Regions from separate parts of the Paraburkholderia sp. SEWSISQ10-3 4 genome, predicted to be linked through region 3. Evidence: predicted binding sites of a transcription regulator. Region 3 holds the regulator's gene; each other region holds the start of a gene.

The links. The regulator HrcA, encoded in region 3, represses chaperone genes, less so after heat shock. The targets are predictions, from matches to a motif close to TTAGCACTCNNNNNNNNNGAGTGCTAA.
Region 1: a site for HrcA is predicted at 7,806-7,832, ahead of groES (co-chaperone GroES). Genes of this name have one in related genera too.
Region 2: a site for HrcA is predicted at 4,458-4,484, ahead of rpoH (RNA polymerase sigma factor RpoH). Genes of this name have one in related genera too.

The regions. Positions count from the first base shown of each region.
Region 1 is NZ_JALPRI010000009.1:97,531-107,414, reverse strand. It holds gene M0D68_RS19065 (YqgE/AlgH family protein) at 1-75, opposite strand, end outside; gene M0D68_RS19060 (hypothetical protein) at 352-1,761, opposite strand; gene M0D68_RS19055 (rubredoxin) at 2,022-2,192, opposite strand; gene M0D68_RS19050 (hydroxymethylpyrimidine/phosphomethylpyrimidine kinase) at 2,492-3,352, shown strand; gene M0D68_RS19045 (chondroitin 4-O-sulfotransferase) at 3,748-4,962, shown strand; gene cysC (adenylyl-sulfate kinase) at 4,977-5,600, shown strand; gene groL (chaperonin GroEL) at 5,748-7,388, opposite strand; gene groES (co-chaperone GroES) at 7,443-7,733, opposite strand; gene M0D68_RS19025 (DUF4365 domain-containing protein) at 8,548-9,195, shown strand; gene M0D68_RS19020 (hypothetical protein) at 9,278-9,436, shown strand; gene M0D68_RS19015 (pyridoxamine 5'-phosphate oxidase family protein) at 9,651-9,884, opposite strand, start outside.
Region 2 is NZ_JALPRI010000013.1:107,115-116,998, forward strand. It holds gene cydX (cytochrome bd-I oxidase subunit CydX) at 1-65, opposite strand, end outside; gene cydB (cytochrome d ubiquinol oxidase subunit II) at 94-1,230, opposite strand; gene M0D68_RS22975 (cytochrome ubiquinol oxidase subunit I) at 1,265-2,860, opposite strand; gene cydP (cytochrome oxidase putative small subunit CydP) at 2,850-3,110, opposite strand; gene rpoH (RNA polymerase sigma factor RpoH) at 3,459-4,394, opposite strand; gene M0D68_RS22990 (acyloxyacyl hydrolase) at 4,758-5,321, shown strand; gene M0D68_RS22995 (nuclear transport factor 2 family protein) at 5,365-5,748, shown strand; partial or broken gene M0D68_RS23000 (2-isopropylmalate synthase) at 5,999-6,982, opposite strand; gene ybiB (DNA-binding protein YbiB) at 7,337-8,308, opposite strand; gene M0D68_RS23010 (fumarylacetoacetate hydrolase family protein) at 8,558-9,256, shown strand; gene maiA (maleylacetoacetate isomerase) at 9,282-9,884, shown strand, end outside.
Region 3 is NZ_JALPRI010000024.1:76,786-86,669, reverse strand. It holds gene M0D68_RS30890 (YhdP family protein) at 1-1,564, opposite strand, end outside; gene glnE (bifunctional [glutamate--ammonia ligase]-adenylyl-L-tyrosine phosphorylase/[glutamate--ammonia-ligase] adenylyltransferase) at 1,750-4,542, shown strand; gene recN (DNA repair protein RecN) at 4,572-6,242, opposite strand; gene M0D68_RS30875 (NAD kinase) at 6,337-7,239, opposite strand; gene hrcA (heat-inducible transcriptional repressor HrcA) at 7,510-8,529, shown strand; gene hemH (ferrochelatase) at 8,706-9,776, shown strand; gene M0D68_RS30860 (RNA-binding S4 domain-containing protein) at 9,785-9,884, shown strand, end outside.

The DNA of each region.
Region 1 (9,884 bases), on a different contig from region 3:
CGTGGGATCGGCCATGCTCGGCATGGCGATCAGGAACTGGTTGGTCAGATTGATGCGATCGGTACTCTTGGACATAGTTCGGATTTTAGCAAAGACGGTGCGGGATGGCGGGCTTTGAGCGCGTGACCGCGATGTGCGCGATGAAGTGCGCCGCGAGCCATCGACGGCGAATCAAGTTGCACTCTATCACGCACGCAGACCTTGTCCATGGTGCGCTCAGCGGTGTTTACGACACGCATATCGCGTGCCTCCGGGTTCGAACATTGCGCCTCGCTGTTGCCGGCAGAGCATGCGTACCGGCGCGCAGGGCGTGCTGCTGATTGATACCGCAGTGATACCGCAGCCGGCAGTTCAGGCGCCGCCCTGCTCGATCGAACGCGTCAATGCGGCCAGCGCCGCGTTGCTGCCTGTCGGCGCGACGCCCGCAGCGACTTTGTGCAGCATCGCACGCAACGCCTCGGCGGCCTGCTCGAGCGTGCTCGCCGCTGGTGCACCGACGATGACATGGGAGCGCACCGCCGGCGTCGATACGCCGGCGTGCGCGCGGCGGCGCCAGGCGAGCCCGAGCGCATCGGCAACCAGCGCCACGTGTCCGAGGCCCAGCGCGCACGCAGCGGCACCGAGCCGGTAGGCGGCGTCGCCCGCTTGCAGGGCTTCGCTCGGATCGGCTTTCTCGGGCTGGTCGGCCGCACGGGCATGCTCGGTCAGCGCCGAAATCGAGGCATCGGCCGTTTGCAGGAAATCTTCATACGCATGCGCGTTGACGGCCAACACGCCCAGCTCGCGCGTCAGCGTGCTGCGGGTCGCGCTGACCGCCTGCGCCTGTACGGCGCCCGCTTCCCAAAGCATTTCGGATGCCTGGGTGCCCGCGACGTGCCAATCGACCGTCAAGCCATAGTCGTGCAGCACTTCGACCTGATCGGCATCTTCCGCTGCAGCGCCGAACAGCGCGTAATCGCGCCACAGCAGCGCCAGCGTTGCGCGCACCAGCGAACGCGGCGCGCGCTCGATGCCGTGCGCATGATCGGCCAGGGTGAGGTTGCAGCGCGCATAGAAACGCCGCGCGTCGGCATCTCCGGTGGCGCGGCCGCTGACGCGCAGCGCCTTGGCGCAAGCTTTGGCGAGACGCCAGAAATCGTAGGGGTCCGGACCGGCGAGTTCGGTAAAGACGGCGTCCAGCTCGTCGAGCGCCGCGTTCGTGAACGCCAGCGCAGCACCACTGCTATCCGGCTGCGAGCGCAACACCGGCAGCAGCGCGCGCTCGTAGCGAGCCCGCAAATGGGCGAGTTGATCCGCGGACTGGTTATGCAGCGAGACCGGCGGCACCGGGCGGGCGCTCAGCGCGAGATCTTCGAATGCGACGGTCGAACCCGGCGTGTGCTCCGACAGATGGGCACACAGCGCGTGATAGTGATTGAACAGTGTGGAGGAGCAGGACAGCTCGCGCAGATTGTGGCGCTCGAGCGCCGCGCGGAAATCGTGCAATGCGGCGCCGAATACCGGCCGCGGGCTGTCTGCTTCAGCCGGATCGCCCTCGGCCAGAGGCGAGAGCCGCACCAGCGCGTCCGCGAAGCGCTGCGCGCTGAGCCAGCCGGCCTCGCGCAACGCATGCGACGCACGCAGCAGCGCCGAGGTGCTCTCGCGGTGTTGTTCGAACGCCAGCAACGCCTCTGCCAGCGCCAGCTCCGCAGGTCGGACAGCGCCGCCGCGCGGATTGGGCAATGCATCGAAAGAATCGGGTGCAGCGGATCGAAGAGTCATGGGCAGGCGACAGGAAGCTGACGGACCGCCGCTTCGGCGCTGCACGAGAGACTGATCGGCTAACGCGCGAACTGGCGGCAGGACAATCACAGATTACCGCTGCGACACGGTGCAACCGGGGGATGTTCCGCGCCACCGCGTTGGGGCTGCGCGCCGAGCGCATCGACCGCGTTCGATCCGACCGACGCCGCCAGCAAAACGCCGCGCCGCAACCACACGGCATGGCGCTCAGCTGGAGACCGCCGTTTGCCCCTTGGCCCTCAGATCTGGACCATCTCGAAGTCTTCCTTGCGCGCGCCGCATTCCGGGCAGGTCCAGTTAATGGGAACGTCCTCCCAGCGCGTGCCCGGCGCAATGCCTTCCTCCGGCAAACCAGCTTCTTCGTCGTAAATCCAGCCGCAAATCAGGCACATCCAGCTTTGATATTCCATTCTTGTGTCGCGTCGTAGAGTCCGTGGAAACGGGAGCCATGATGGTACCGTGTTGCCGCCCCAATGCCTAGCAAACAGAAACGCGCAATCGTAGTGTGCGGCGGCCTTTGGCTAGAGGGTTGCGTCGGTTTGGCCGGCGCTTGCGCGCGGGGGTCGCGCCTGGTTGCCGGTTATGTGCTGCTGACTTGCGGCAACCTGCCGAAGAATGCGAAAAAACGCCCTCATGACAGTTTAGGCCGCATAATTGAGCCGATTGCGCACCGTCTGCGCCTAAATACAGCTCCTTTTTGTAAATCTTCATGCCCAGCGATACGCCTCCGATCGTCCTCACCTTCGGCCTTTCCGATCCCACCGGCGGCTCCGGCCTGCAAGCAGACCTGATGACCCTTGCCAGCATGGGCTGCCATGGCGTCTCCGTGCTCACGGGCTATACCGTGCGCGACTCGGCAAGCTGCGATGAAGTCACCGGGCTCGATCCTGAAGTGGTCGCGACCCAGGCCCGAATGCTGCTCGAAGACATGCCGATCGCCGCGTTCAAGGTCGGCGCATGCACGCGCGCGGAAGTGGTCAGCGCGATTGCCGAGGTGGTCGCCGATTACGACGACATCCCGCTGATCCTCGCCCCCGATTTCACGCTCGACGACGAACACGTGCTCGCCGCCGACGAGCTACGCGAAGCGATCGCCGATCTGCTGGCGCCGCAAACCACCTTGCTGGTCGCCGATTCGGCCACACTGCTCGCGCTCGCCCAGCCGGACGGCGACGCCGAAGCACCAAGCCTCGACGCGGCGATCTCGCATCTGCTGTCGCAAGGCTGCGAATACATTCTGTCGACGGAAACCGGCACGCACCGGCTCGTCAATACGCTGTTCAGCGAAGACGGCCAACTGCGCCAGGATATGTGGGACCGCGGCGCCCATCGGATCATGGGCATTACCGACACGCTCGGCGCCGCGATTGCCGCCTTGCTGGCCAATGGCCAGGAACCGGCGGAAGCCGTACGTGAGGCGCAGGAGTATCTGTATCAGGCAATGCGCAACGCATTCCGGCCAGGCATGGGCGCCTATCTGCCGGATCGCTTTTTCTGGGCTCGTAGCAGCGACGACGACACGCCGCCAGCAACGGGCAAGGACGCGGCACCGGGCGAAGCACGGCATTAATTTGACGACTCGACGCGTCTGCTGCGCAAGCGGCAGGCGCTTGGCGAGCGTTTCCACTTCAGCGGCGGCCCGACAGCCCCGGTAAAAAACCCGCATTTCTGCGGGTTTTTTGTTTTTGGGAAGCACGCCTCGCGGCCGCGTGCCACCAACTCGCCTTTCCCCGTCTTGATCGATGTTCGCCGTGGAAAGCCCCGCGCCAGCGGACACGCCTGTACGTGATCTCTCCCTCAGGCCTCGCCTCAACACATGGCCGAGCTCGACTTCCTCGCGAAACCCAACGGAACTACCGCTCCTTTCACAACGCCAACATGCGTTTTAACTTGTAATTAAACGTTACAGCACCGGTTTTATCTCCGAGCTAAGCTTTCTATTTCGTAAATCTGTCATAAGCCCCCATGGCCTCACCAATTTTCTTCATCCATCCGCCTAAGAGCGGCGGATCAACCGTTATCTCATTTTTTGATCTGAATAAAGGCAAAGATCAGTTCGTGAATTTCGAATGGGAGCGAGAAGGCTGGGAAAACAGTCACGCCAAATTGATGACCACGAGGATTGGCGGAGGCCATCAGCCCTATGGCATGCACAGGAACCTGAAGAGCGCGCTGACGTATTGCACGATTCTGCGCGAGCCGCTGGCACGTCAGATATCGCACTACTGGTACGCAGCCAACGGCAAGAACGGCGAAGTTGAGCGAGGCGCCGGTATGTCGGCAACCGAGGCTCTGGTTCGGCGCGGCACCATCTCGCTCGACGAGTGGGTCAGCGAATCACTCGCGGGGAAAAACCTGTTTACCCAGATGTTGAGCGGCCATTCCGTAGTCGACGAAAGCAGCCTCGAAGTCGCGCGGACCCATGTTCTCCAACATTTCGCGGCAACCGGCGTCTGCGAAGACATGAGCGAATTTTTACTTCGGCTCTGCGGAAAGACCGGGCTCGAATTGCCCTTTTTTTTCGAAACCAACAAAACGAGTGGCTCGCCCAAAAACAGAACTCATGTGAGTGAAACAGCAAGGCAAACGTTTGCCGAAGAGAATCGTTTCGATTACGAGATATTTCAGGACGTCAACCAGGCGATAGCGCAACATGCCCTGCAAGCAGGCGACGTGTTTTCAAAGGCCCTGGCGTCGGTGCGCACCATTCAGGAGGCGATCAATCAGCTCGAAAATCCGTACGCGCACAGTTCGATCGTTTTCGGTTTTGACGAAAAATTCCTCTCGAAAGTGGTGAGCGTGATCAACCAGTTTGATCTCACTCCCATCAAGGAATACATAGAGTTCGCGCAGAGCCAACCGCACACTACCGCCGACATGTACGACGGTTTTGTCGACGCCGTCCATAACGGCGTGATTTCGGGCTGGGCCGTCAATCTCACCCGGCCGGAAGAAAGAGTTCCGCTCGAAGTCCGCGTTGGTACGGAGGTCGTCGCGAGAGGTTCGAGTGGTGAGTATCGGCCCGACGTTGCTGGCGCGGGATACCCAAGCTCCCACGCTGGATTTTCAATTCCTCTACCCGCGGGCATATCAGACGGTTTTCACGTCACGATCGAAAATTCGCTGGAGCGCCTGCACAACGCAGGCGTCTGGCGGCAAGGTTGGCACTGCGCCGCCTGAGTCGAGAGAGAACAATGGGACAGCCCCTGCCTTTTCTGCAACGCTTCCACGGCGAAGTGACCGCCCGCGACCGGATGCAAATGTTCCGCCACAAGCCGGTTACGATCTGGCTGACGGGGCTATCCGGGGCGGGTAAATCAACAATCGCTTTCGCACTCGAGCAGCAACTCGCATCGCTAGGCCATGCATGCTACGTCCTCGACGGAGACAATATCCGCCACGGTTTGGCGTCCGATCTCGGCTTTGACAAGAACGACCGGCGTGAAAATATTCGCCGGGTGGCGCACGTGGCCCAGTTGATGAACGACGCAGGCCTCATCGTTATCGCGGCGCTTATCTCACCCATGTGTGAAGACAGAGCGATGGCGCGCGAAATCGTTGGACCCGGCAATTTCATCGAGACTTATCTTTCCGCCTCGGTCGACGCTTGCGCCCGTCGTGACCCGAAAGGTCTCTATGCCAAAGCCCGCGCCGGCGAGATTGCGTCGTTTACTGGCGTATCGGCACCCTATGAAGTCCCGGCTGATCCTGAGTTGAAGATAGATACGGCCGTGTTGACGCCGGCCGAGAGCGTAGCGCATATATTCAGCTACTTGCGCGACAACTGCCTGATGAACACCGATTGCATCGAGCGCTAGTCATAGCGAACCGGCTTATCGTTAGCCCCAAAACAAAAAACCCGCATTTCTGCGGGTTTTTTGTTTTGGGAAGTACGCCTCGCGACGCACCTCCCCATGTGTTTCCAACTGAGCCTCAAACGAGGCCAAGTGAGGCTCAATCGGAGATTACATGTCCATGCCCATGCCGCCCATGCCGCCGGGCATACCGCCGCCCATCGGAGCATCTTCCTTCGGCAGTTCGCAAACAGCTGCGTCGGTGGTCAACAGCAGGCCAGCGACCGAAGCTGCGTTTTGCAGCGCCGTGCGCGTCACCTTCGTCGGGTCCACGACACCTGCGTCAACCAGGTCGACGTACTCGCCGGTTGCAGCGTTGTAGCCGTAGTTGCCCGTACCAGCAGCAACAGCTGCCACCACGACGCTGGCTTCTTCGCCACCGTTCGTGACGATCTGGCGCAGCGGCTCTTCCATCGCGCGCAGCACGATCTTGATACCTGCGTCCTGATCGGCGTTAGCGCCCTTCAGGCCAGCGATTGCCGTACGTGCACGGATCAGTGCGACGCCGCCGCCAGCAACGATGCCTTCTTCCACAGCTGCGCGCGTTGCGTGCAGTGCGTCTTCGACACGTGCCTTCTTTTCCTTCATTTCGACTTCGGTCGCAGCACCGACCTTGATCACTGCAACACCGCCGGCCAGCTTGGCCACGCGTTCTTGCAGCTTTTCACGGTCGTAGTCCGACGTAGCTTCTTCGATTTGCGTGCGAACTTGCTTCACACGTGCTTCGATGGTTGCAGCTTCGCCAGCACCGTCGATGATCGTCGTGTTTTCCTTGCCCACTTCGATACGCTTCGCTTGGCCCAGTTCAGCCAGCGTTGCCTTTTCGAGCGTCAGGCCGGTTTCTTCAGCGATAACTTGACCGCCGGTCAGGATCGCGATGTCTTCCAGCATGGCCTTACGACGATCGCCAAAGCCCGGAGCCTTGACAGCAACAGTCTTCAGGATGCCGCGGATGTTGTTCACAACCAGCGTAGCCAGCGCTTCGCCTTCGACGTCTTCTGCAATGATCAGCAGCGGACGGCCAGCCTTAGCGACTTGCTCGAGGACCGGGAGGAGGTCACGAATGTTCGAAACCTTCTTGTCGTGCAGCAGCACGAACGGGTTTTCGAGCACAGCAACTTGCTTGTCCGGGTTGTTGATGAAGTACGGCGACAGGTAGCCGCGGTCGAATTGCATACCTTCGACAACGTCCAGCTCGTCTTGCAACGACTTGCCGTCTTCAACGGTGATGACGCCTTCCTTGCCAACCTTGTCCATCGCTTCAGCGATACGGTCGCCGATCGACGAATCGCTGTTTGCCGAGATCGAACCGACTTGAGCGATTTCCTTGTTGGTCGTGCACGGCTTGCTGATCTTGCGCAGTTCTTCGATCGCTGCGAACACAGCCTTGTCGATACCACGCTTCAGGTCCATCGGGTTCATGCCCGATGCAACGTACTTCATGCCTTCGCGGACGATCGACTGAGCCAGAACCGTTGCGGTCGTGGTGCCGTCACCTGCGTTGTCGCTGGTCTTGGAAGCAACTTCCTTGACCATTTGTGCGCCCATGTTCTGGAGCTTGTCTTTCAGTTCGATCTCTTTCGCGACCGAAACACCATCCTTCGTGACCGTCGGGCCGCCGAAGCTGCGTTCCAGGACAACGTTGCGACCCTTCGGGCCCAGCGTGACCTTCACAGCGTTCGCGAGGATGTTCACGCCTTCAACCATCTTGGCACGGGCGGAATCACCGAATACGACGTCTTTAGCTGCCATCTTCTAACTCCTTGAATTCTTTGGGATATGACCGGGAAAAGTAGCGACTGGCGCTTACTTCTGCACCACGGCCATGATGTCTTCTTCGCGCATCACGAGCAGTTCGTTGCCGTCGACCTTGACGGTCTGGCCTGCGTACTTGCCGAACAGGACGCGGTCACCAACTTTCACGTCGAGGGCGATTTGTGCGCCTTTGTCGTCACGCTTGCCCGGGCCGACTGCCAGAATTTCGCCTTGATCCGGCTTTTCTGCTGCGGCTTCGGGGATCACGATGCCCGACGCGGTCTTGGTTTCTTGATCCAGACGTTTGACGATCACGCGATCATGCAAAGGACGAAGGTTCATACATACTCCTCTCTTGATTGAGACTGAAGAACGCTGAGAAAACCCGGCTGGCTGAGCCAACCGGCGATGTTGTTAGCACTCTCGTGCAGCGAGTGCTAATTATATGGACGGGTGGTGACAAATTCAAGAAGGGATGTCGCTTTGTCAGGTGTCGAGATTCACTTAACTTTGAACTTTGTTCACTTAAGTTTGAACTCGGAACATACATTCCGACACGGCGGTGACACGCATTTTCCATAACAAACAACCACTTAGCATCGAAAATGCTATCTCTTGGTAGCCCGCGTGCCGTACGAGACTGAACAGCAACCGGTCACAAAACTTCACGATCAACGTTAAACTTAGGGCAAACCCTGAATCAGTCACATTCATCAGTCACGCTCTGGAAATTCGAAAACCATGATACGGCCAGCGGCCGCCATGCTACCGCCCTCCGTGTCAGGGCAGATCACCGTTCAGTTGCTCGATCAAGTCATCACCGCGGAATGGTAACGACGGCTTAAAGGTAAATACCCAGCGTTGTCGACTGCCGTACAGACCTCCTTTGTCCCGGGCCAGCCGCGATCGGTGCAAACCGACCAAGCGATCTACAACGTCCGTTAAACCTGCCATATCGGACGCTTGACGCGCGCACAAACTGTCCGCTCCGCACAGACGCGCTTTGCCACAGGAATGTTCGCTTCCATGATGGCTCGCTAGAGGTGCACGAGATTTCAACCAACTAACCCTGTGCACAGCGCAAGACGAGGTTTCGACTTATGTATAGGGGGATTTAGAATATCGAAAAACTGACTCGAATTCATTCGGGGGGACGATGGCTTCGGAACGGCTTCCGCAAGAGAGTGAGGCGCAGCGCATCGGGCATCGCGCAGAAAAATGTTTCGCTGCGAATCAGCCTGATAACTGGCGGCCGAAGCCGACCGACGGCACTGACGATGTTGGACTGGATTATCAGGTTCAGTTGGTTGACGACGGACAGTATGTCGGCCTATTCCACGTCCAGCTCAAAGGCAGTGAATCACCTACGCTGAACGCGACGGGCGAGTTTTACTCTGTCCCCCTTGAAAGATCGACGGTGAATTACTACCTCCGCATCGGCGAGCCAGTTCTGCTCGTCTTCGCGGATCTGAGTTTTGACTCGAACACTTCGAGATGTCCCGCGTTTTACGTCTGGATACACGACGATCTGAAGCGCCGGGAGCGTGAGGGACTATCAGAAAACTCCAGTGACACGCTCACTTTTCGCGTACCCGTTGCGAGTCGGCTCGAAGACGCCACCGACTTGCTGCCCGATCTCGAGCGGAATCGCAGAAACCGCGATATCGCGAACGAATTGAATTCGGTTATCGAAGCCAAACTGCCTTCGTTGAATTACGAGGATATGTGTGTAGTTGCTTCAAGAGCTGAATCAGAGTCTCCTGGTGCGCGTACGATGACGTATCCAAGACCTTCGAGGTGGTGACTTTGGAGTCCAAAAGTTCTCCGGAAAAAGATTCGTGGCAAGGTCGTAATTACCGATTTAGTCTACCGTATTCGTTTCGCTGTTGCTTGATCTTCTTGGCGTCCTGCTCTTCAAGTTCCTCGAATACATCGAAGCGATTCTGATTCCGTGGCATGCCTCTCATCGACATACGGTATCAGCGAAAAATCCAGCCGGTGCACTCGACAGCCAGTCCCTGTCGATCGTCAAAGCCAAACAGTGAACCTGATGTCAGGTTCGTTGTTGTCCAAGCAGGCCGTGTGACAGTAAACGAATCGCACATTCCAAGGGAGCTCACTTATCCACATCGAGCATAGCCCGCCGCCCCCCAAGGTTGCCGATGTCGGGCTGCGCATGGCGGAATCTACAACGCTCGGGGCCGCCGACCCATCAACTATATCGCTCACGCCCTTGTTGTCAACTTGCGGACTGGCAAATCAAGGAGCCACCCATTTCCCACACCACCTCTCCCCGTCATGTTCCAGACTCGCGCGGACATGGCCGGTTGAATACAAGTTGAGGTAGTCGATCTTCGAAATCCTTACGTCAATCAGGCAGAAATTCTCGAACCCTACCGATTCACCGTCCACTCCGGCATCTGTCTTTGCGTACGCGTCTTCCGGAGAAGCTACCGGCGTGCCGGGAATGTGCGGCGTACTGTAGACGATCAA
Region 2 (9,884 bases), on a different contig from region 3:
ATCACATTGATAATGCCGAAGGCCAACGCCACGCCAATGCCAAGAAGCCAACTGAAATACCACATCACAAACTCCTGTTATCCGTATTCCTGATCAATACATAGAATGGTGATTTTCTTCGAGCGCCGCGGCGGTCACCTTGCCTCGCATCACGCGATACACCCAGCTCGTGTAGATCAGGACGATCGGCAGGAAAATGATTACGGCGATCAGCATGATCTGCAGCGTCATGCGGCTCGAGGTCGAATCCCATACGGTCAGGCTGCTGCGGCCGTCGAGCGAGGAGGGCATGATGAACGGGAACATCGAGAAGCCCGCCGTCAGGATCACGCCGATGATCATCAGCGAGGTCGACAGGAAGGCGCTCTTTTCAAAACGCGAGCGCGCCAGCAACAAGGCAAGCACGCCACCCACGAGGCCCGCCACCGGCGCGATCACCATCCACGGATAGTTTGCGTAGTTGGTGAGCCACAAGCCGGGCGCGCCGATCACGTTCTTCAGCAGCGGGTTGGCCACCGTATCGAGCGGCGCGGCGTCGACGATCTGATAGCCGCCGATCATCGTGGCGATCAATGCGCCGGCAAGCAGGAATAGCACCACGGCGGCGAGCGAAGCGATCCGCAGCGCGAGCGATGCACGCTCGGCGACGACGTCGTCCGCCTTCATCTTCACGAAGGCCGCACCGTGCGCGGCCAGCATCGACACGCTAACGAGTCCGCACAGCACGGCGAACGGGTTGAGCAGAGCGAAGAAACTGCCGTGATACGTAACGCGCAGATCGGTGTCGAACGAGAACGGCACGCCTTGCAGCAGGTTGCCGAACGCCACGCCGAACACCAGCGCCGGCACGAAGCCGCCGACAAACAGCGCCCAATCCCACGCACTGCGCCAGCGCGGGTCTTCACGCTTGCTGCGGTAGTCGAAGCCGACCGGCCGGAAAAACAGCGAGAACAGCACCAGCAGCATCGCGAAGTAGAAGCCGGAGAACGACGCGGCGTACACCAGCGGCCACGCGGCGAACATCGCGCCGCCCGCAGTGATGAGCCACACCTGATTGCCTTCCCACGTTGCGCCGACCGTATTGACGACGATGCGTCGCTCGGCGTCGGTCTTCGCGATGAACGGCAGCAGAATCGCCGCGCCCATGTCGAAGCCGTCGGTGAGCGCGAAGCCGATCAGCAGCACGCCGATCAACACCCACCAGATCAGTTTGAGGGTTGCGTAATCCATGATGATCTTTCCCTTGGAACAGAGTGGCGGCGAATCATGCGGCCGTGTTGGTCGGCAGCGACTGATTCAGCGGCTGTTGTTGTTCGTGGTGATAGCGCCCCGTGTGCAGTGACGAAGGCCCGAGCCGCGCGTACTTGAACATCAGCATGATTTCGATGATGAACAGCACCGTGTAGAAAACGACGAAGCCGGCAATGCTCAGGTACAGATCCCCCGGCGTCAGACTCGATGCGGACAATGCGGTCGGCAGAATGCCGGCAATGGTCCACGGTTGACGGCCCACTTCAGCAACGATCCAGCCGAATTCAGCGGCGAGCCACGGCAACGGAATCGCCCACACAGCCCAGCGCAGGAACCAGCGGCGTTTCTCTAGGAGCAGGGAGCGCTGAGCGCAAAACCAGAACGCCAGCACGAAGGTCGCAAGGAAGAGGATGCCGAGGCCGACCATCAGTCGGAACGAGAAGAATACGGGCGCTACCGGGGGAATCGTTTTCTTGGCGGCCTGCACGATCTGATCCGGCGTGGCGTCGGTGACGTTCGCGGTGAACTGCTTGAGCATTAGGCCGTAGCCGAGGTCTTCTTTGTGCGCGTCGAAGGCGGCTTTGGCTTCGTCCGTGACATCGCCTTGCTTTAGCTTTTGCAGTGCGGCGTAGGCGAGCATGCCGTTCTTGATGCGCACTTCGTTTTGCGCCATCAGTTCTTTCAGGCCGACCACCGGTTCGTCGATCGAGCGCGTGGCGATGAGGCCGAGCGCATACGGGATCCGGATCGCATAGTCGGTGCGTTCTTCCTTCTGGTTCGGAATGCCGATGATCGTGAAGGGCGCCGGTGCGGGCGCCGTTTCCCATTCGGATTCGATGGCGGCCAGCTTGACCTGCTGAACTTCACCGGTGCGGTAGCCGGATTCGTCGCCGAGCACGATCACGCACAGTGTCGAGGCCAGGCCGAAGCCGGCGGCAATGGCGAACGAGCGCAAAGCGAATTCGGTGTCGCGGCGCTTCAGCAGATACCACGACGACACACCGAGCACGAACATCGAAGCGGTCACATAACCGGCCGATACGGTGTGCACGAACTTCACCTGCGCGACCGGATTGAATAGCACCGAGAAGATGCTGTCGAGTTCCATGCGCATGGTCTGGTAGTTGAAGGTAGCGCCGACCGGATTATTCATCCAGCCGTTGGCCACCAGAATCCACAGCGCCGACAGATTCGAGCCGAGCGCGACGAGGAACGTGACGCTTACGTGCTGCACTTTCGAGAGCCGCTTCCAGCCGAAGAAGAAGAGGCCGACGAAGGTCGATTCGAGGAAGAACGCCATCAACCCTTCAACGGCCAGCGGCACGCCGAAGATGTCGCCGACATAGTGCGAGTAGTACGACCAGTTGGTGCCGAACTGGAATTCCAGCGTGAGGCCGGTGGTGACCCCCATCGCAAAGTTGATGCCGAACAGCTTGCCCCAGAACTGGGTCATGTCTTTGTAGATCTGCTTGCCGGTCATCACATAGACGGACTCCATGATGACCAGCAACCAGGACAGACCGAGCGTGAGCGGCACGAACAGAAAGTGATAAAGCGCCGTGATGGCGAACTGGAGGCGCGACAGTTCTACGACTTCGCTAACGGGCATGTTGACCACCTTGGGACGGATGCGAGGCAGGCACGGACAGCAGCGCCTGCGCGACTTGTTCAGGCGGCAGCGACATATGCTCCGCCTGCGGATGATTGAAGAACGCGTACTTGAGCACCATCAGTAATGCGAATTTGATGGCGAGGACGATGGCGATATCCCGCGCCAGCGTCGGACCGCGCGCCCAGGCAGCGAGCCGTTTGCGCAGGCTCGAGCGAGGGGTGCTATGGCGATTCAGGGCTATGGTCATGATCGGTAGAAGGCAACTTCACACCGGCTTAACCGGCTGGATCCAGGCCGGTTCGGAGGCTTGGCGAGTTCATCCCGATTCTAGGAGCAATGACCTAGTGCGCGTAAGTTCGGCACTGCGGCATTGGGTCGCGAACGTCACGCCGTCGGGACAGTATTGCTATGGGGTTTGTGATACGTCAAGAAACACGTGTTTGGTGGGCATGTTCTTGAGTGAGTGCGCGTGCGTCTTCGATCGAGCGCTGGCATTGTCGAGTGGGCACAAAAAAGCCCTGCCTTCTTGCGAGGGCAGGGCTCTGCAGCTAAACAGTGTGCGCCAGACGAGCCGGCACGACTCAAGCTTTAAGTGTTACGCATATTCAGTCAACGCGCCGCGCATTTTCTTCATTGCGCTTGCCTCGATCTGGCGGATGCGTTCGGCCGACACGCCGAATTCGTCGGCCAGTTCGTGCAGCGTCGAGCCGCCCGAACCGTCGTCCTCCACCTTCAGCCAGCGAGCCTCGATGATGCGGCGACTGCGGGCGTCCAGCGCGTCCAGCGCGCTCGCGATACCGTCGCTTTGCAGCTTGTCGCGCTGACGCGAAGCCAGCACGGCTGTCGGCTCGCTATGCGAGTCGGCAAGGTAGGCGATCGGCGCGTACGACTCTTCGCCGTCTTCGACCTGACCTTCCAGCGCGATATCGCCGCCGGACAAGCGCGTTTCCATCTCGGCCACTTCTTCACGCTTCACGTTCAGCTCTTTGGCGAGACCTTCGATCTCGTCCGGCGTGAATGCGCCGAGACCCTGTTTGTGGCTGCGCAGGTTGAAGAACAGCTTGCGCTGCGCCTTGGTGGTGGCGACCTTCACCATCCGCCAGTTACGCAGAATGTATTCGTGGATCTCAGCCTTGATCCAGTGCATGGCGTACGACACGAGGCGCACGTTTTGCTCGGGGTCAAAGCGCTTCACGGCCTTCATCAGGCCAATATTGCCTTCCTGGATCAGGTCGGCATGCGGCAGTCCATAACCAAGGTAATTGCGCGCGATCGATACGACCAGCCGCAGGTGCGACAGGACGAGACGGCGTGCGGACCCAAGGTTGTCCTGCTCGCGAAATTCGGTGGCGAACTGGCGTTCTTCCGCCGGCGTCAGCATCGGAATCCGATTTACGGCCTGGATGTAGGCGTCGATATTGCCCAGTTGACCGGGCAGCAGCGAGGAATGCGAGAGCGCCAGCGCACCTGCCGAAGCGGCCTTAGCCGACGACGGGCTCAAAGTACTCGGAAGGGTCATTGCATGGCTCACGTAGGAAACTCCTTTGGAATCAGACAAAAGCGTGTTCAGTTAAAACGACTCCAGCGTTGGATGTTAGCACTCTGATTTGCCGAGTGCTAATACTTAGAGGCCGTAGGGGCATCCAAGTTCCGTAAATTCCTATTGAAATTTAGGTTTTGATAGCCATGGAGGGCTCTGTCGGCAAGTGCGTGTGCGCCGTAGAATTTACCTAACACATTCCTTTCGGTCTTATAAGTGACCGACTTTTTCTAAAACCGAAGTGACTAATTGCGGAAATTCAACATTCTTCAGACAATCCACGAAATCAGGATTGTCTTTAGAATAGGCGGAACAATTCGAAGGTAATCAGCGTTCGACTAGGTCGGGTGTTCGATGAACAACAAAAAAAATGTTTGGCGTGGTCTGGCTCTAAAAGGTTTGTCGGCGGCTTTGCTACTTGCCTGCTCCGGAGTGGCGGCAGCCGACCAGTTCGGCGTGCAGATCGCCGGCGGTCTCGGAGATCACCACATTAAAAAACTCGATCTCGGCCTGGTCTGGGATCCGAATCTGACGTGGTGGCAGATCGGCGATTGGCACTTTTCGCTGATCGGCGAAGCGCACGTGGCCTGGTGGCACACCGACGAAGGCAATGTGCACGAGAACATCGGCGAGATCGGTGTGACGCCTATCATTCGCTTCATCGACGGAGCGGGTGCGATTCGCCCTTACATCGAAGCAGGTGCCGGTATCCGCCTCCTGTCGAGCCCGAGAATTTCTACTGACCTCACGCTCGCGACCGCGTTCCAGTTCGCCCCCATGGCGGGAGTCGGCCTGCAATTCGGCAGTCACCAGCAGTACGAGGCGGGCTACCGCTTCCAGCATATTTCCAATGGCGGTATCAAAGAGCCGAATCCTGGTATAAATTTCCACCAGCTATATTTGCAATATAACTTCTGACGACCGTGGCCACGTTCGGCTCACCGGTGCAAGGGGCTGAGCAATGGCGGCAAAGATAATCGAAGCGATTCGCGGGCTCGAGCGCGAGCGCTTCCGTGCGATGGTCGACGGCGACGGGCAGTCGCTCGATGCGCTGCTCGCGGACAACGTGAGCTATGTCCATACGAACGGCAAGCGCGAAACGAAGCGACAGTTCATCGACGGTATTACCGCTGGGCGCCGCCGCTATCGGCAGATCGAGGTGCAGTCGCAAGATGTGCTGCCGGTGGGGCGCGAGACCTGCGTCGTCACGGGGCGCGCGCTGATCGAAATGGAAGCGAACAATGGCGCGCTGCTGTTTCCGATTGCGTACACGGCGATTCACACACAGGAAGACGGGCAATGGCGTCTGATTGCCTGGCAGGCGACGCGTTGCGCGATCGAGTGAGCTTTTTGAGCTCACTCCGTTTCGCCAGTCGCAGTGGGTGAGCGCCTTGTGAGCGCTCGAACGGCAAGAGCAGGCGGGTTGCACCGCTCATGCTGAATTGGCCGCCTGGTGGGTCGGTCAGGCGGGTTTTGATGCAGTTGCGCCGCCGCTAATGCGGTCCAAACGGGGAGGGCGGCTCCGCCCCGTCTCAAGTCACTCAGGCAGCTACGCGCTGCAGATCCTCATCGCTCCACACCGGCCGCTTTGCGGCATCACCCGCATACGGATGCCGCGGATGCACCGGAATCTGATTGCAGCGCTCGACCACGCGCCGCACCGCATCGATGTCTGAAAAATCGAGGCCCGGGTCGACGCCCTGCGCGTGAAGGTTCATCGCGAGCGTAACGAGGTCCATGTTGCCGGTGCGCTCGCCATTGCCGAACAGACACCCTTCGACGCGATCCGCGCCCGCCAGCAGCGCCAGTTCCGTAGCGGCCACGGCGGTGCCGCGATCGTTATGCGGATGCACCGACAGCACGATGCTGTCGCGATAGCTGAGATTGCGGTCCATCCATTCGATCTGATCGGCGAACACGTTCGGTGTCGCGGCCTCGACGCTCGCGGGCAGGTTGACGATCATCTTGTGGTCGCGCGTGGGCCGCCAGGTCTGCGCGACTGCGTCGCATACTTCGCGCGCGTAGGGGAGTTCGGTCGCGTTGAAGGTTTCGGGCGAATACTGGAACGTCCAGTGCGTGTCGGGCCGCGCCTGCGCATGTTCCTTGATGAGGCGTGTGCCTTCCACCGCCAGTGCCTTGATCTGCTCCTTCGACTGGTTGAAGACGATCTTGCGAAACGACGGGCAGATTGCGTTGTACAGGTGCACGATGGCGCGCGGCGCGCCCTCCAGCGATTCGAACGTGCGCGCAATCAGTTCGGCGCGTGAGGGCACGAACACTTCAATCGTCACGTCGTCGGGAATGCGTTTTTCTTCGATCAGCTTGCGCACGAAATCGAAGTCGGTTTGCGAGGCCGACGGGAAACCGACTTCGATCTCCTTGAAGCCGATCGCCACCAGCATCTCGAAGAATTCGAGCTTTTGCGCGGCATTCATCGGCTCGATGAGCGCCTGATTGCCGTCACGCAGATCGGTGCTCATCCAGATCGGCGCCTGGTTGATCGTGCGGCTCGGCCATTTGCGCCCGGTGAGGCGCACTGCGGGAAAGGGGCGGTATTTTTCAGCGGGATTGCGCAACATGAAATTGACCCTCGCGCCTCGTCCGAAGGGTAAACGGACGAACGCAAACGACTACAGGTTGTGAAGAACTACGGTCGGGGGTGAGACAGTAACTGCGGGGAGCTGCTTTGAAGACCGCGCTTTGGGCAACTAATCTGGATGATTCAGGCTGCCAACGCGCGGCGCTACGTCTGACTTACGCTAGACGTAGCGATAGGGGCCGCGCTAGGCGGCCGGAGGTAATTCGGAGGGTGTTCGGAAGGGAACGCATGCGTCTAATGTATGACGGCTCGCCGCGGCGTGTCAACCCGCGGCCGTCATCATGGCGCGTGCGGGCTATGCCGCAAGCACTTTGTTGCACTCACGCCGCGCACGTCACACGGGTATTTTCGCGACGTCGACGATCAGCTCCACTTGCCGTTCGATCGCGCTCGGGACAGGCGCTTCGCCGCGCAACACGGCGTCGATCCAGGCGGCTGTGGTCGCGGCGTCGCGAGCTTCGGGCAAGTCGACTTCAGGCGCGTCGGGCGACGAGCGCTCGTGCGGCACACGCGTTTCGCAGATGCCGTCGTGCAGCCAATCCACTTGCACCTGGCGGCGCGTGTCGGCCACCGCTTCGCCTTCGGTGCCGCGCGCGAGCAGGGCGCCGCCCTCCGCGGCGGCCGGGTGCGTGTTGAACAGTTGGGTGAGACTGTCGCGATATGGCGGATGCGTATAGTTCACGAGCCGCAGCCCGGCGGGCGCGAACGGCTGCAGAATTTTCACGAGCGTGTGCGTTGAATTGCGTACGCCCATCCGCCGGCGCAGCGAGAGAAGGTGCGCGAGCTTCGGCGCGAGTACCTCGATCGGTGCGAATGCGAGACGGCGCTCGGCGAGACCGTCTTCGATGTCGGCGTGCGATCGCGCGTGCGGAATCTGCAGATGTGTGAAGATTTCAGCGCTCGTCACGCGGCCCGGATCTTCCGTGACGCCATGCACCAGCACCGGCACACCTTCGCGCGCCAGCAGCAGCGCGAGCAGCGGCACCAGGTTGGGCTGCTTGCGCGCGCCGTTGTACGTGGGTATCGACACGGGCCGGAATGCCGCGTGCGGCAGATGAAGCGGTTCGAACGACGCCTGCGCGCCGGCCAGCATGGCGGCGAGTTCGTCGGCCGTTTCGCCTTTCACGCGATACGCTAGCAGCACGGCGCCGAGTTCGAGATCGGCCACGCGGCCGTCGAGCATCGCGGTGTAAAGCGTGCGCGTATCTTCGGCAGTCAGCGCGCGGGCGCCGTTCGGGCCGCGGCCGATTTCCTTGATATAGCGGGCGCAGGGAAAAAAATTGGCGGTGTCGGCGGAGTCGGTCATCGGGCGCAGTGGGACGAGGGCGTGCCGCCTTGGGCGGTCGGCCAGGGAATTCAAAGGACGCTATCCAGTGTGAGTATCGCATCTATAGCGACGAGGCGGTCCGGCGGGCCGGCGATCCCGTGAGACGATGCGGCGGAATCGCCGGTCCGCGCGTGCCGGTGCCGATCCGCTGCGCGGCGCTTTGCCGCGCGTTACACTCGATGTTTTATCGCCGCGCGGGCGCGGCACAATCCAGAAACGGAGAACGGGATGAGTTACGTATTTGCACCCGCACCGGTCGTTGCGGTGCCGGTCGTGGGGTCCAGCGAGCAGTTCGCGGTGCGTCGCATCTACTGTGTGGGCCGCAACTACGAGGCGCACGCGCGCGAGATGGGGCACGATCCTGACCGCGAACCGCCGTTCTTCTTTGCCAAACCGGCCGATGCCGTGCTGTATGTCGCGCCGGGTGCGACCGGCGAATTCCCCTATCCCTCACAATCGAAGAACGTCCACTTCGAGATGGAACTGGTGGCGGCGATCGGCAAAGGCGGCAAGAACATTCCGGCCGAAAGCGCGCTCGACCACGTGTACGGTTATGCGCTCGGTCTCGACATGACACGCCGCGATCTGCAGGCCGAAGCGAAGAAGCTGGGCCGTCCCTGGGATACCGCGAAGGGCTTCGATCACTCGGCGCCGCTCGGTCCAGTCCATCCAGTCACGACAGTCGGCCATGTCGGCAAGGGCGCGATCTGGTTGTCGGTGAACGGCGAGGAAAAACAGAATTCGGATGTGTCGCAACTGATCTGGTCGGTGGCCGAGACGATTGCCTATCTGTCGACGCTGTTCGAACTGCAACCGGGCGATCTGATTTTCACCGGCACGCCCGAAGGCGTCGGCGCGGTGGTGCAGGGCGACCTCATGAAGGGCGGTGTGGACGGGCTCGGCGAGCTCAGCGTACGCGTCGTCTGAAGCGCGGTGGGAGGAGACACATAACATGAAGCTCTACAGCTATTTCCGAAGCTCGGCGTCCTATCGCGTGCGCATCGCGCTGAACCTGAAGGGCCTGCCGTACGACTATGTGCCGGTGCACCTCGTGCGCGACGGCGGCGAGCAGCTGAAGCCGGAGTATCGCAAGGTGAATGCGGACGGCATCGTACCCACGTTCGTCGATGGCAACGAAGTGATGCCGCAATCGCTCGCGATCATCGAGTATCTGGAGGAAACGCATCCGGAGCCGCCGCTGTTGCCCGGCACGCCGGCCGAGCGCGCCTATGTGCGTTCGGTGGCGCTGCAGGTGGCGTGCGAGATCCATCCGCTGAACAATCTGCGCGTTTTGAAATACCTGAAACACACGCTGTGTGTCGACGACGACGCGAAAGACGCGTGGTACAAGCATTGGGTCGAAGCAGGCTTTGCGACGCTCGATGCACATCTGGCGGGCGATTCGCGCACCGGCAAGCTGTGTTTCGGCGACACGCCGACACTGGCTGACGCCTGTCTGATTCCCCAGGTGTTCAACGCTCAGCGCTTCAAGGTGGATACGGCGAAGTTTCCGACGATTCAGCGAATCTACGAACACGCGATGCAGATCGACGCG
Region 3 (9,884 bases):
TCAGGCGCGGGTCGTCGAACACGCCAGGCAACGTAATCGCGACGTTGGAGGTGTTGAGCGTCGCGGTGCCGTGGTTTTCGTCTGCATCGACGCTGCCCCACAGGTTCTCGATGCCGGGAATGCCTGCGCGCGGGTGATTCAGCGGGGTGAGCCCTGGCGGTGGTTCCTGCGCGGCGATGCTGATGCCCTGCAGATCGCCCTTGAAACGATAGCGCTCGATCGGCTCGGCGCCGCTTGGCCGGTGGTCGCTGCCCGCTTCGCCCGACTCCGGTTTGCCGCGTTCGACCTCGATCACATAGTTCGACACCATGCCGCGTGGATTGAAGCGCACCAGGTTGTTCAGCAGGGGGCGCGGCAACGGCAACGCGCGGCTGAATTCGGCGAGGATGCCCAGGTCGACGCGGTCACCGCTGACGCTGACGAGTTGCCCATGCTGCAGCGAGGCGGTCCGGTAGCGGCCGTGCAGCGTGGTTAGCGCGAGGGTGCGGGTGAGCGGCGTACCGTCGTCGAGCGGCGGCTGGCCGAGCTCGGCGTGCAAGTGGTTCAGTTGCAGCGTGTAGTCGCCCTGGTTGACGTCGAGACCCCAGGAGAAATTGGCGATCGGTACCACCAGCTTGGGCTGGGTCGGGCGGACCCGCATCGAGACATCCGTGCCGGCCAGTTGCCCGCTCGCCGACTTCATGCGGCCATCGGCGAAGTCGGCCCAGATCGCATTGTCGATGCGGCCGGCGAACATCTCGATCGGGAAGTTGATGTAGCGCGCGAGGGTCGGCAGATCGACCGGACCGGTCGACATATAGACCTGGCCCGCCCAGTTGACCGGCTTGCCGATCGCCGAGAGCCGGGCGTGTTTGAAATGCGTACGGAAGTCGATCGGCCCGTGCAGGACATGGCCGTCGGCGGGCGCTTGCAACGCGAGGCGGTGATCGTAGCCTTCGTTGAGAATCGCGATCCGGATGTCGCGCAGGGCGAGTTCCGGTGCGTCATGCTCAGCGTCGCGCCAACGCAGCACGCCGCCGCGCACCACGATCGCCTGCTGGCGCAACAGCCATGTGGACAGGGTGTCGTTGCCGCTGTGCCGGGTGGGCACCGGCACGCCCGCTACCGAGATCACGCCGTCGCTGCTGCGCGACACCAGCACGTCCGGCTGATCGACGATCAGGCTGGAAAGCGCGGGATGGAACTGCCAGAGCGACTTCCACGAAAGCGCGGCGGTGGCGTGCGGAATGGTTAGGGCCGCTTTGCCTTCCGGGTCGCGGATGACGATATCGGTGACGTCGAGGCCTGGCTGAAAGCCGCTCCAGTGCGGCGCCAGCTTGCCGATGGTGAACTGTGCGTGCAGCTTCTCGGAAACGATGGCTTCGATGCGCGGGCGGAACGAGTCGACGCGCGGCAGCAGGACATAACGCAAACCGAGAAACAGACCCGCCGCGATAAAGTAGAAGGCGAGTGCGAGCGCCAGCACTACATGGGACGTCCGATGCAGCACCATGTGGGCGCTTCCGCTCGCAGGCCGGACCTGCCTGGTTTCGTGCGGGTCGGCGGATTCGTTTCGCTCGGACATGCTGCGGCGGGTGGCGTATGGTAGTTTTGCGAATTAACGACGAAATGTAACACACGGGAAAGCGTCGGCGGACCTCCGGCAAACCCTTTCTCCATGCCGTCTCGCGACCTGTGCGAGGCTGCCGGACCTGTGTGTTGCGGCGAACTGAACAACGCTGATAAAGCAACGAGCGAGCCAGACCCTTGATGACTGACGCAACACTCCTGAGTTCCAACTATTCACATTACGCGGCGCGTGCTGCGGCGGCCCGTCCGCAAATCGTGGCGCAGGTGGTGGCGCTCGCCTCCGCACCCCTCACGCGCGAACGGATCGACGCGCGCTTTGACGCACTGTGCGCCGAGGCAGCCGGCGCGGCCGACGGCCCGTTGAGCGAGGATGCACTCAAACGGGCCTTACGCCAATTGCGCACGGAGGTATTTTGCGCCGTGATGGAGCGTGACCTGGCGGGCGAGGCGGATGTCGCCGAAGTCACCGGCGCAATGACCGATCTGGCGGAGACGACGATTCAGCGTGCGCTTGCGGTCGTGTCCGCCGAGCTCGAAACGCTCTACGGCGAACCGCGCGGACCGCAGGGCGAGCGGCTCGCGCTCGGCGTGGTCGGGATGGGCAAGCTGGGTGGGCGTGAGCTGAACGTGTCGTCGGATATCGATCTGATCTTCATTTATGAAGAGGACGGTGAGACCGCGGGCGGTCAGCGTTCGCCGATTGCGACGCAGGACTTTTTTACGCGACTGGGTAAGCGCCTGATCGGCGCACTGGCCGAGGTGACCGCCGACGGTTACGTGTTCCGGGTCGATATGCGCTTACGGCCGAACGGCGATTCCGGGCCGCTTGTGTGCAGCCTCGGCATGCTCGAAGAGTATTTCTACGTGCAGGGCCGCGAGTGGGAGCGCTATGCGTGGATCAAGGGCCGGCTCGTGTCCGAAGGCGCGAGCGACGCAGCGCGTCGGCTGCAGAAGCAGCTCGATGCGATCGTCACGCCGTTCGTCTATCGGCGTTATCTGGACTTCGGTGTGATCAGCGCAATCCGCGCGCTGCATTTGCAGATTCGCCAGGAAGCGCAGCGGCGTGCCTCGATGCGCCCCGACAAGGCCGACGACATCAAGCTGGGCCGCGGCGGCATCCGCGAAATCGAATTCAGCGCTCAGGTGTTTCAGTTGATCCGCGGCGGCCAGGATGCCGGCTTCCGGGTTCGACCGACGCTCGCAGTCTTGCGGCACGCGGCCACGCACGGGCTGCTCGATACCTCGGTCTGCGTGAAGCTTTCACAGGCTTACCGTTTCCTGCGCGAACTCGAGCACCGTCTGCAATACCGCAACGACGCGCAAACTCACGCGATGCCGGTCGATCCTGAGGAGCGTGTGGCGCTCGCGCAAGCCATGGGTTGCGACGACTATGCCGCGCTGATGCTCAAGCTCGACGCGCACCGCGAGTTCGTCGAACAGCAGTTCGACCAGATTTTCGCCGACAAGGTGAGCGGCCGCGATGGCTGCGGCGCACCGGAAGACGGCGCGGCGGTGTGGATCTGGAGCAGCGCGCTCGCCGACGACAGCGCTGAGGACGCGCTTCGCGCGCGTCTGATCGAACTGGGTGTGTCCGAGCCGGACGAGTTGCTGGCGCGCTTGCGTGCGATATGGCAGTCGTCGCGTTACGCGGGGCTCGCCGAGCGTAGCCGCCAGCGCTTCGATATCGTCGCGCAGCGTGCGCTGGAAGCCGCGCGTACGTTGGAGCCGGTCGAACGGCGCGGCGATACGGTGGCGCGTTTCTTCGACTTGCTCGAAGCCGTGAGCCGGCGCGGCGCGTACCTTGCGCTGCTGACGGAATATCCGCAGGCGCTGCATCGGGTGCTGTCGGTGCTGGGTGGTTCACACTGGGCCGCTGGCTACCTGATCCGCCACCCGCAATTGCTCGACGAACTCCTTGACGAAGAGGCGATGGACAGTCCGTTCGACTGGCCTGAATTCAAGCGCACGCTGCGCTTGCGTCTGGCCGCGGCGGATGGCATCGAACAACAGATGGATCTGCTGCGCCACGCGCACCAGGCCGAGGTGTTCCGCATCCTGTTGATCGATCTGGCCGGCAAGTTGAGCGTCGAGCATGTGAGCGACCGCCTGTCCGAGCTCGCCGATGCCGTGCTCGACGTCACGCTCGAAGCCGTCTGGAACCAATTGGCCAAACGCCACCGCGAGGTGCCGAAGTTTGCGGTGATCGCGTACGGCAAGCTGGGCGGCAAGGAGCTCGGCTACGCGTCCGACCTCGACGTCATCTTCCTCTACGACGATCCGGACGATGCCGCTGCGGACGTCTACGCCACCTACACCCGCCGCCTCATCACCTGGCTGACGACGGCGACCGGCGCGGGCACCTTGTTCGACGTCGACTTGCGGTTGCGGCCAAACGGCGAGTCGGGCCTGCTCGTCACCGATCTGGATGCGTTCCGCCGTTATCAACTACGCGAAGGCGATGCCGCGAATACCGCGTGGGTGTGGGAGCATCAGGCATTGAGCCGCGCGCGCTACTGCGCGGGCGACGCCGAAATCGGTGCGAAATTCGAGCAGATTCGCGAACAGGTGCTGACCACGCCGCGTGAGGCCGCGCCGCTCGCGAAGGAAATCGTCGAGATGCGCGAGCGCGTCGAGGCAGGGCATCCGAACCATACGGCGCTGTTCGACCTGAAGCACGATCGCGGCGGCATGGTCGATATCGAATTCACCGTGCAGTACTGGGTGTTGCTGCATGCGGCGAGCGATCCTGAACTGATCCGCAATACCGGCAATATCGCGTTGCTGCGCGAAGTGTCGCGCTTCGGCTTGATGAGCGAGGCGGAAGCGGAGACGGTCGGGGCGGCGTATCGGACCTACCGGAAGTTGCAGCACCAGTTGCGGCTCGACGGGATGGAAAAGGCGCGGGTCGATCCCGCGCTGGTGGTGACGGAGCGTGAAGCGGTACTGAAGCTGTGGAAGCGGGTGTTCGGCTGAGGCTCCGCGATGATTTCCGTCCCGCGTTCCTAGGCCGCCAGCATTTCCTTCGCGTGCTTGCGGGTGGTGGCGGTGATCTCCAGACCGCCGAGCATGCGCGCGACTTCTTCGACGCGGCTCGCGCGGTCGAGTGAGGTCACGCTGCTGACCGTGCCACCCTTGCCATTGCCCGACTTCGCCACCTGGAAATGATGGTCGCCGCGTGCGGCGACTTGCGGCAAGTGCGTGACACACAGCACCTGACGCGCTTGCCCCAGTTGGTGCAGCAAGCGCCCGACCACTTCGGCGACGCCGCCGCCGATTCCCGTATCCACTTCGTCGAAGATCAGGGTTGGAGTCGGACTCGCGGCGCTCGCAATGACCGCGAGAGCGAGGCTGATCCGCGCCAGTTCCCCGCCTGAGGCGACCTTCGCGAGCGGCCGCAGCGGCACGCCGGCATGACCGGCGACGCGGAATTCGACCTGTTCGAGCCCATGCGCGCCACCTTCCGGCAACGGCACCAGCGCCACATCGAAGCTGCCGCCTTTCATCGACAGTTCCTGCATGCCGGTGGTTACCGCTGCACCTAGAGCCTTGCCGGCCTTGGCGCGCGCCTTCGAGAGCTTTTTCGCTTCGGCGAGGAAGGCTTCTTTGGCTTTGGCTTCGGCCGCGTGGAGGCTGTCGAGATCGGCGGCGGCGTCGAGCGCGGCAAGTTGCGCGCGGCGCGCTTCGTGTTCTTCAGGCAGCGTCTCGGGTTGCAGGCGGAATTTGCGTGCGGCCGAGTGCAGCGCGTCGAGACGCTTTTCGACCTGGGCAAGCCGGTCGGGATCCAGTTCGAGTTTCTGCGCGTAGTGGCTGAGCGAATACGCCGCTTCCTGCAACTGGATCTCGGCTGGTTCCAGTGCCGCCAGCACGTCGTTCAGCGCCGGGTCGATCTCGGCGAGGTCGCGCACCTTCGACACGATCGAGGCGAGATGCGTGATCATCGCTTCGTCAGATTCGGACAGCGCGCCGAGCGCCCCTTGCACGCCGTCGATCAGATTGGCCGAGTGCGACAGGCGCCGATGCTCGGCGTTGACCTCTTCCCATTCGCCCGGTTGCGGCGAAAGTTTGTCCAGTTCGGTGAGCTGCCAGGCGAGACGCTCGCGCTCCAGTTGCAGCTCGCGGTCGCGCGTTTGCGCATGCTCCACGGCCTGCACCTTGTCGCGCCACGACCGCCATGCCCGCGTGACAGCTACCGCGGTTTCCGTGAGGCCGGCGTGGGTGTCGAACAGTTCGCGCTGCGCGTCAGGACGCATCAGCAACTGATGCGCATGCTGCCCGTGAATGTCCACCAGCATCTCGCCGACTTCGCGCAACTGCGCGAGCGTCGCCGCCGTGCCGTTGATGAACGCGCGCGAGCGGCCATTTGCGTCCACCACGCGACGCAGCATGACGGTGCTGCCGTGATGGCCGTCGTCGGCGGTCGTGCCGAGCGCCTGCTCATCGAGCCATTGCTCGACTTGCGCATGCGTCTCGAATTCCGCGGTGATGTCGGCGCGGCTCTCGCCGGTGCGCACCACGCTTGCTTCGGCGCGGGCGCCGAGCGCGAGGGCCAGCGCGTCGATCAGGATCGACTTGCCGGCGCCTGTTTCGCCTGAGAAAACGGTAAAGCCGCTGTCGAATTCGAGGTCGAGCGCGGCGACGATGACGAAGTCGCGTATCGAGAGGTGGCGAAGCATGGAGGTCGTCTGGTGAGCTTGAGATTCAGGGTTCGGCAGCGGCGTTCGTGTTCCGATAGCCCGGCGGTCCGGCATTCCGGCGCTCGGGGACCGCTCAGGGCTTGGTATCTTCTTCGTGCGACGGGTATTCGTTCCAGTGCAGTTTCTTGCGCAGCGTGGCGAAATGGCTGTAACCGACCGGGTGCAGCATCGGCACCGTATGGCGCGAGCGGCGCACTTCGATCGTGTCGCCCAATTCCAGCGAAGTGAACGACTGCATGTCGAAGTTGACGTTTACTTCGCGGCCCGAGACGATCTGGATGCTCACCTTCGAGTCGTCCGGCAGCACGATTGGCCGGTTCGACAACGCATGCGGCGCGATCGGCACCAGCACGATGCCTTGTAGTTGCGGATGCAGGATCGGCCCCTGCGAAGACAACGCGTAGGCGGTCGAACCCGTTGGCGTGGCGACGATCAGGCCGTCCGAGCGCTGGTTGTACATGAAGCGCCCGTCCACCGAGACGTGCAGTTCCGCCATCCCCGAGAAACCGCTGCGGTTGACCACCACATCGTTGAAGGCAAGCGCGTGATAGATCGGGGCGCCGTCGCGCATGATGCGCGCCTCGAGCAACATGCGCTCTTCGCGCTCGAAGTTACCCGAGAGCATTTGCGGCACGATCTCGCGCATGTCGGAGATCGGAATGTCGGTAATGAAGCCCAGGCGGCCGTGGTTGATGCCGATCAGCGGCGTGCGGTAGGGCGCAAGCTGGCGGCCAATGCCTAGCATCGTGCCGTCGCCGCCTAGCACCACGGCAACGTCGGCGCGCGCGCCGATCTCGGCGGGGCGCAGCGCCGGATAGTCGGTGACGCCGATTTCGGCGGCGGTGTCGGCTTCGAATACGACCTCGAAGCCGCGCTTCGCGATGCACGAGGCGAGCGCGGTCAGCGGCTCGCCGATGCCCGGCGTATTGTTGCGCCCGACGAGCGCGACGGTCTTGAACTGGCTGGTCACTTGCATGCCGGCATTACACCATAGGTAGGGCCTGAAAAGAACCGCAGACAGACCCGGTGACGGGCCTGCGCAAACGGGCTGCCAGCGCATTGGAGGATTATCGTTAGAATGGTGAAGCCTTGATGACATGCGCGCCGGCAAGGATGCTGCACACAGCGCCAGTCAAGGCGCCGCACAGAATACCTGGCGTCGCCCCGCCAACCGGCGGCGCGATTGTCAGGGGTTGGCGCCGTTAGCGCTCGCTGTAGCCGCACCATTGAGCTAAAATTTTCCGTCATGCTAGATCCCCGCGCACAAACCCTCCTTAAAACGCTGATCGAGCGCTACATCGCCGAAGGTCAGCCGGTCGGCTCGCGCACGTTGTCACGCTACTCCGGCCTCGAACTGAGCCCGGCCACGATCCGCAACGTGATGTCCGATCTCGAGGACCTGGGGCTCGTCATCAGTCCGCATACGTCGGCGGGCCGGATCCCGACGCCGCGCGGCTACCGGCTGTTCGTCGACACCATGCTGACGGTGGAATCCGCCGCGGACGAAGAAGCGGTGATGCGTATCGTCAAGACTACGCTGCAGGCGGGCGAACCGCAGAAAGTCGTCGCCGCGGCGGCCAGCGTGCTGTCCAATCTGTCGCAGTTCGCCGGCGTGGTGCTCACGCCGCGCCGCAGCCACGTGTTCAAGCAGATCGAATTCATGCGCCTGTCGGACAAGCGCATTCTGCTGATCATCGTGACGCCCGAAGGCGACGTCCAGAACCGCATCATGGCCACCCAGCGCGACTTTTCGCCGTCGCAGCTGGTGGAAGCCTCCAATTACATCAACGCGCACTTCGCGGGCCTCTCGTTCGACGACGTGCGCCGCCGCCTGCGCGAAGAAATCGACGAATTGCGCGGCGACATGACCACGCTGATGCACGCCGCGGTCACGGCCAGCACGGATGAGTCCGACACCGGCGAGACCGTGCTGATTTCCGGCGAGCGCAACCTGCTCGAAGTCGCCGACCTGTCGTCGGACATGGCGCGCTTGCGCAAGCTGTTCGATGTATTCGACCAAAAGACCAGTCTCCTTCAGTTGCTCGACGTGTCGAGTCACGCCGCGGGCGTGCAGATTTTCATTGGCGGCGAGTCGAATCTCGTGCCGATCGAGGAAATGAGCGTCGTCACCGCGCCTTATGAGGTGAACGGCAAGATCGTCGGCACGCTCGGCGTGATCGGGCCGACCCGCATGGCTTACAACCGCGTGATCCCAATCGTGGACATCACTGCGCGGCTGCTTTCCCTGACGCTCAGCCAGCAGTAACCTGCGGTCACCGTTGGCTGCGGTACATCTCATGCTGCAAATAATGCGCGACGGCGCGCGGCTTGCCAATTGGCCGAATGGCCAGGGGGCCCTGGCGGACCTTGCAATGGACCGCGCCGCTATAATGAATTCCACCTGAACCGACTCTCCGCCCCAAGCGGTTATCCCTGCTGCCTATGCGCTTCGACCTCGAGCGGCCATCACAGAACGCCACGTCACACCGTGTCGCCGTGTTGCTGATCAATCTCGGCACGCCCGACGCGCCGACGCCGCGTGCGGTCCGGCGCTATCTTGCGCAGTTCCTGTCCGATCCGCGTGTGGTCGAAATTCCGGCGCTGCTGTGGCAGGTGATCCTGCGCACGTTGATTTTGCCGTTCCGGAGCCCCGCGTCGGCGAAGAAGTACGCGGCCGTGTGGATGCCGGAAGGCTCGCCACTGCGTGTCTTCACCGAGAAGCAGGTGGAGGGTTTGCGCCATCTGCTGCAATTGAACGACTACACGGTACTGGTCGACTACGCAATGCGGTATGGCACGCCGGGCATTCCGGCCATGCTGAACCAGCTCAAGCTGGCGGGCGCCGAGCGCGTGCTGCTGATGCCCATGTATCCGCAATACTCGTCGTCGACCACGGCCACGGCTTTCGACGACGCCTTTTCGGCCTTGAAGCGCATGCGCAATCAGCCGGAAATCCGCACGGTGCGGCAGTACGCCGAGCATCCGGCGTATATCGCCGCGCTCGCCGCTCAGGTGCACCACTACTGGCATCAGCACGGCCGGCCGGATTTCGCGGCGGGCGACAAGCTGGTGCTGAGCTTCCACGGCGTGCCCAAGCGCACGATGGATCTCGGCGATCCGTACCACGAGCAATGCCAGCAGACCGGCGCGTTGTTGACGCAGGCGCTGGGATTGACGCAGGTGGAATGCCGCGTCACGTTTCAGTCGCGCTTCGGCAAGGCCGAGTGGTTGCAGCCGTACACCGCGCCCACGCTGAAGGAATTGGGCTCGGCGGGCGTGCGGCGTGCCGACGTGTTCTGTCCGGGTTTTACCGCCGACTGCCTTGAAACGATCGAAGAAATCGGCATGGAGGTGCGCGACGAGTTCCTGCAGGCGGGCGGCAAGGAGTTTCATCGGATTCCCTGCCTGAACGCCTCGCAGCCGTGGATTGCCGCGCTTGGCGAGATCGTCGCGCAGAATCTGCAGGGCTGGCCCGTGCAAGCAGTGCCGGTGCCGCACACGACTGGGGCTTAAGCAGGCTCATGAACTACAGGATTTCAACCGAACCGGGCGCGAAGCTGCGCATCGACAAATGGCTTTGGGCGGCGCGCTTCTTCAAGACACGCTCGCTCGCGGCGGATG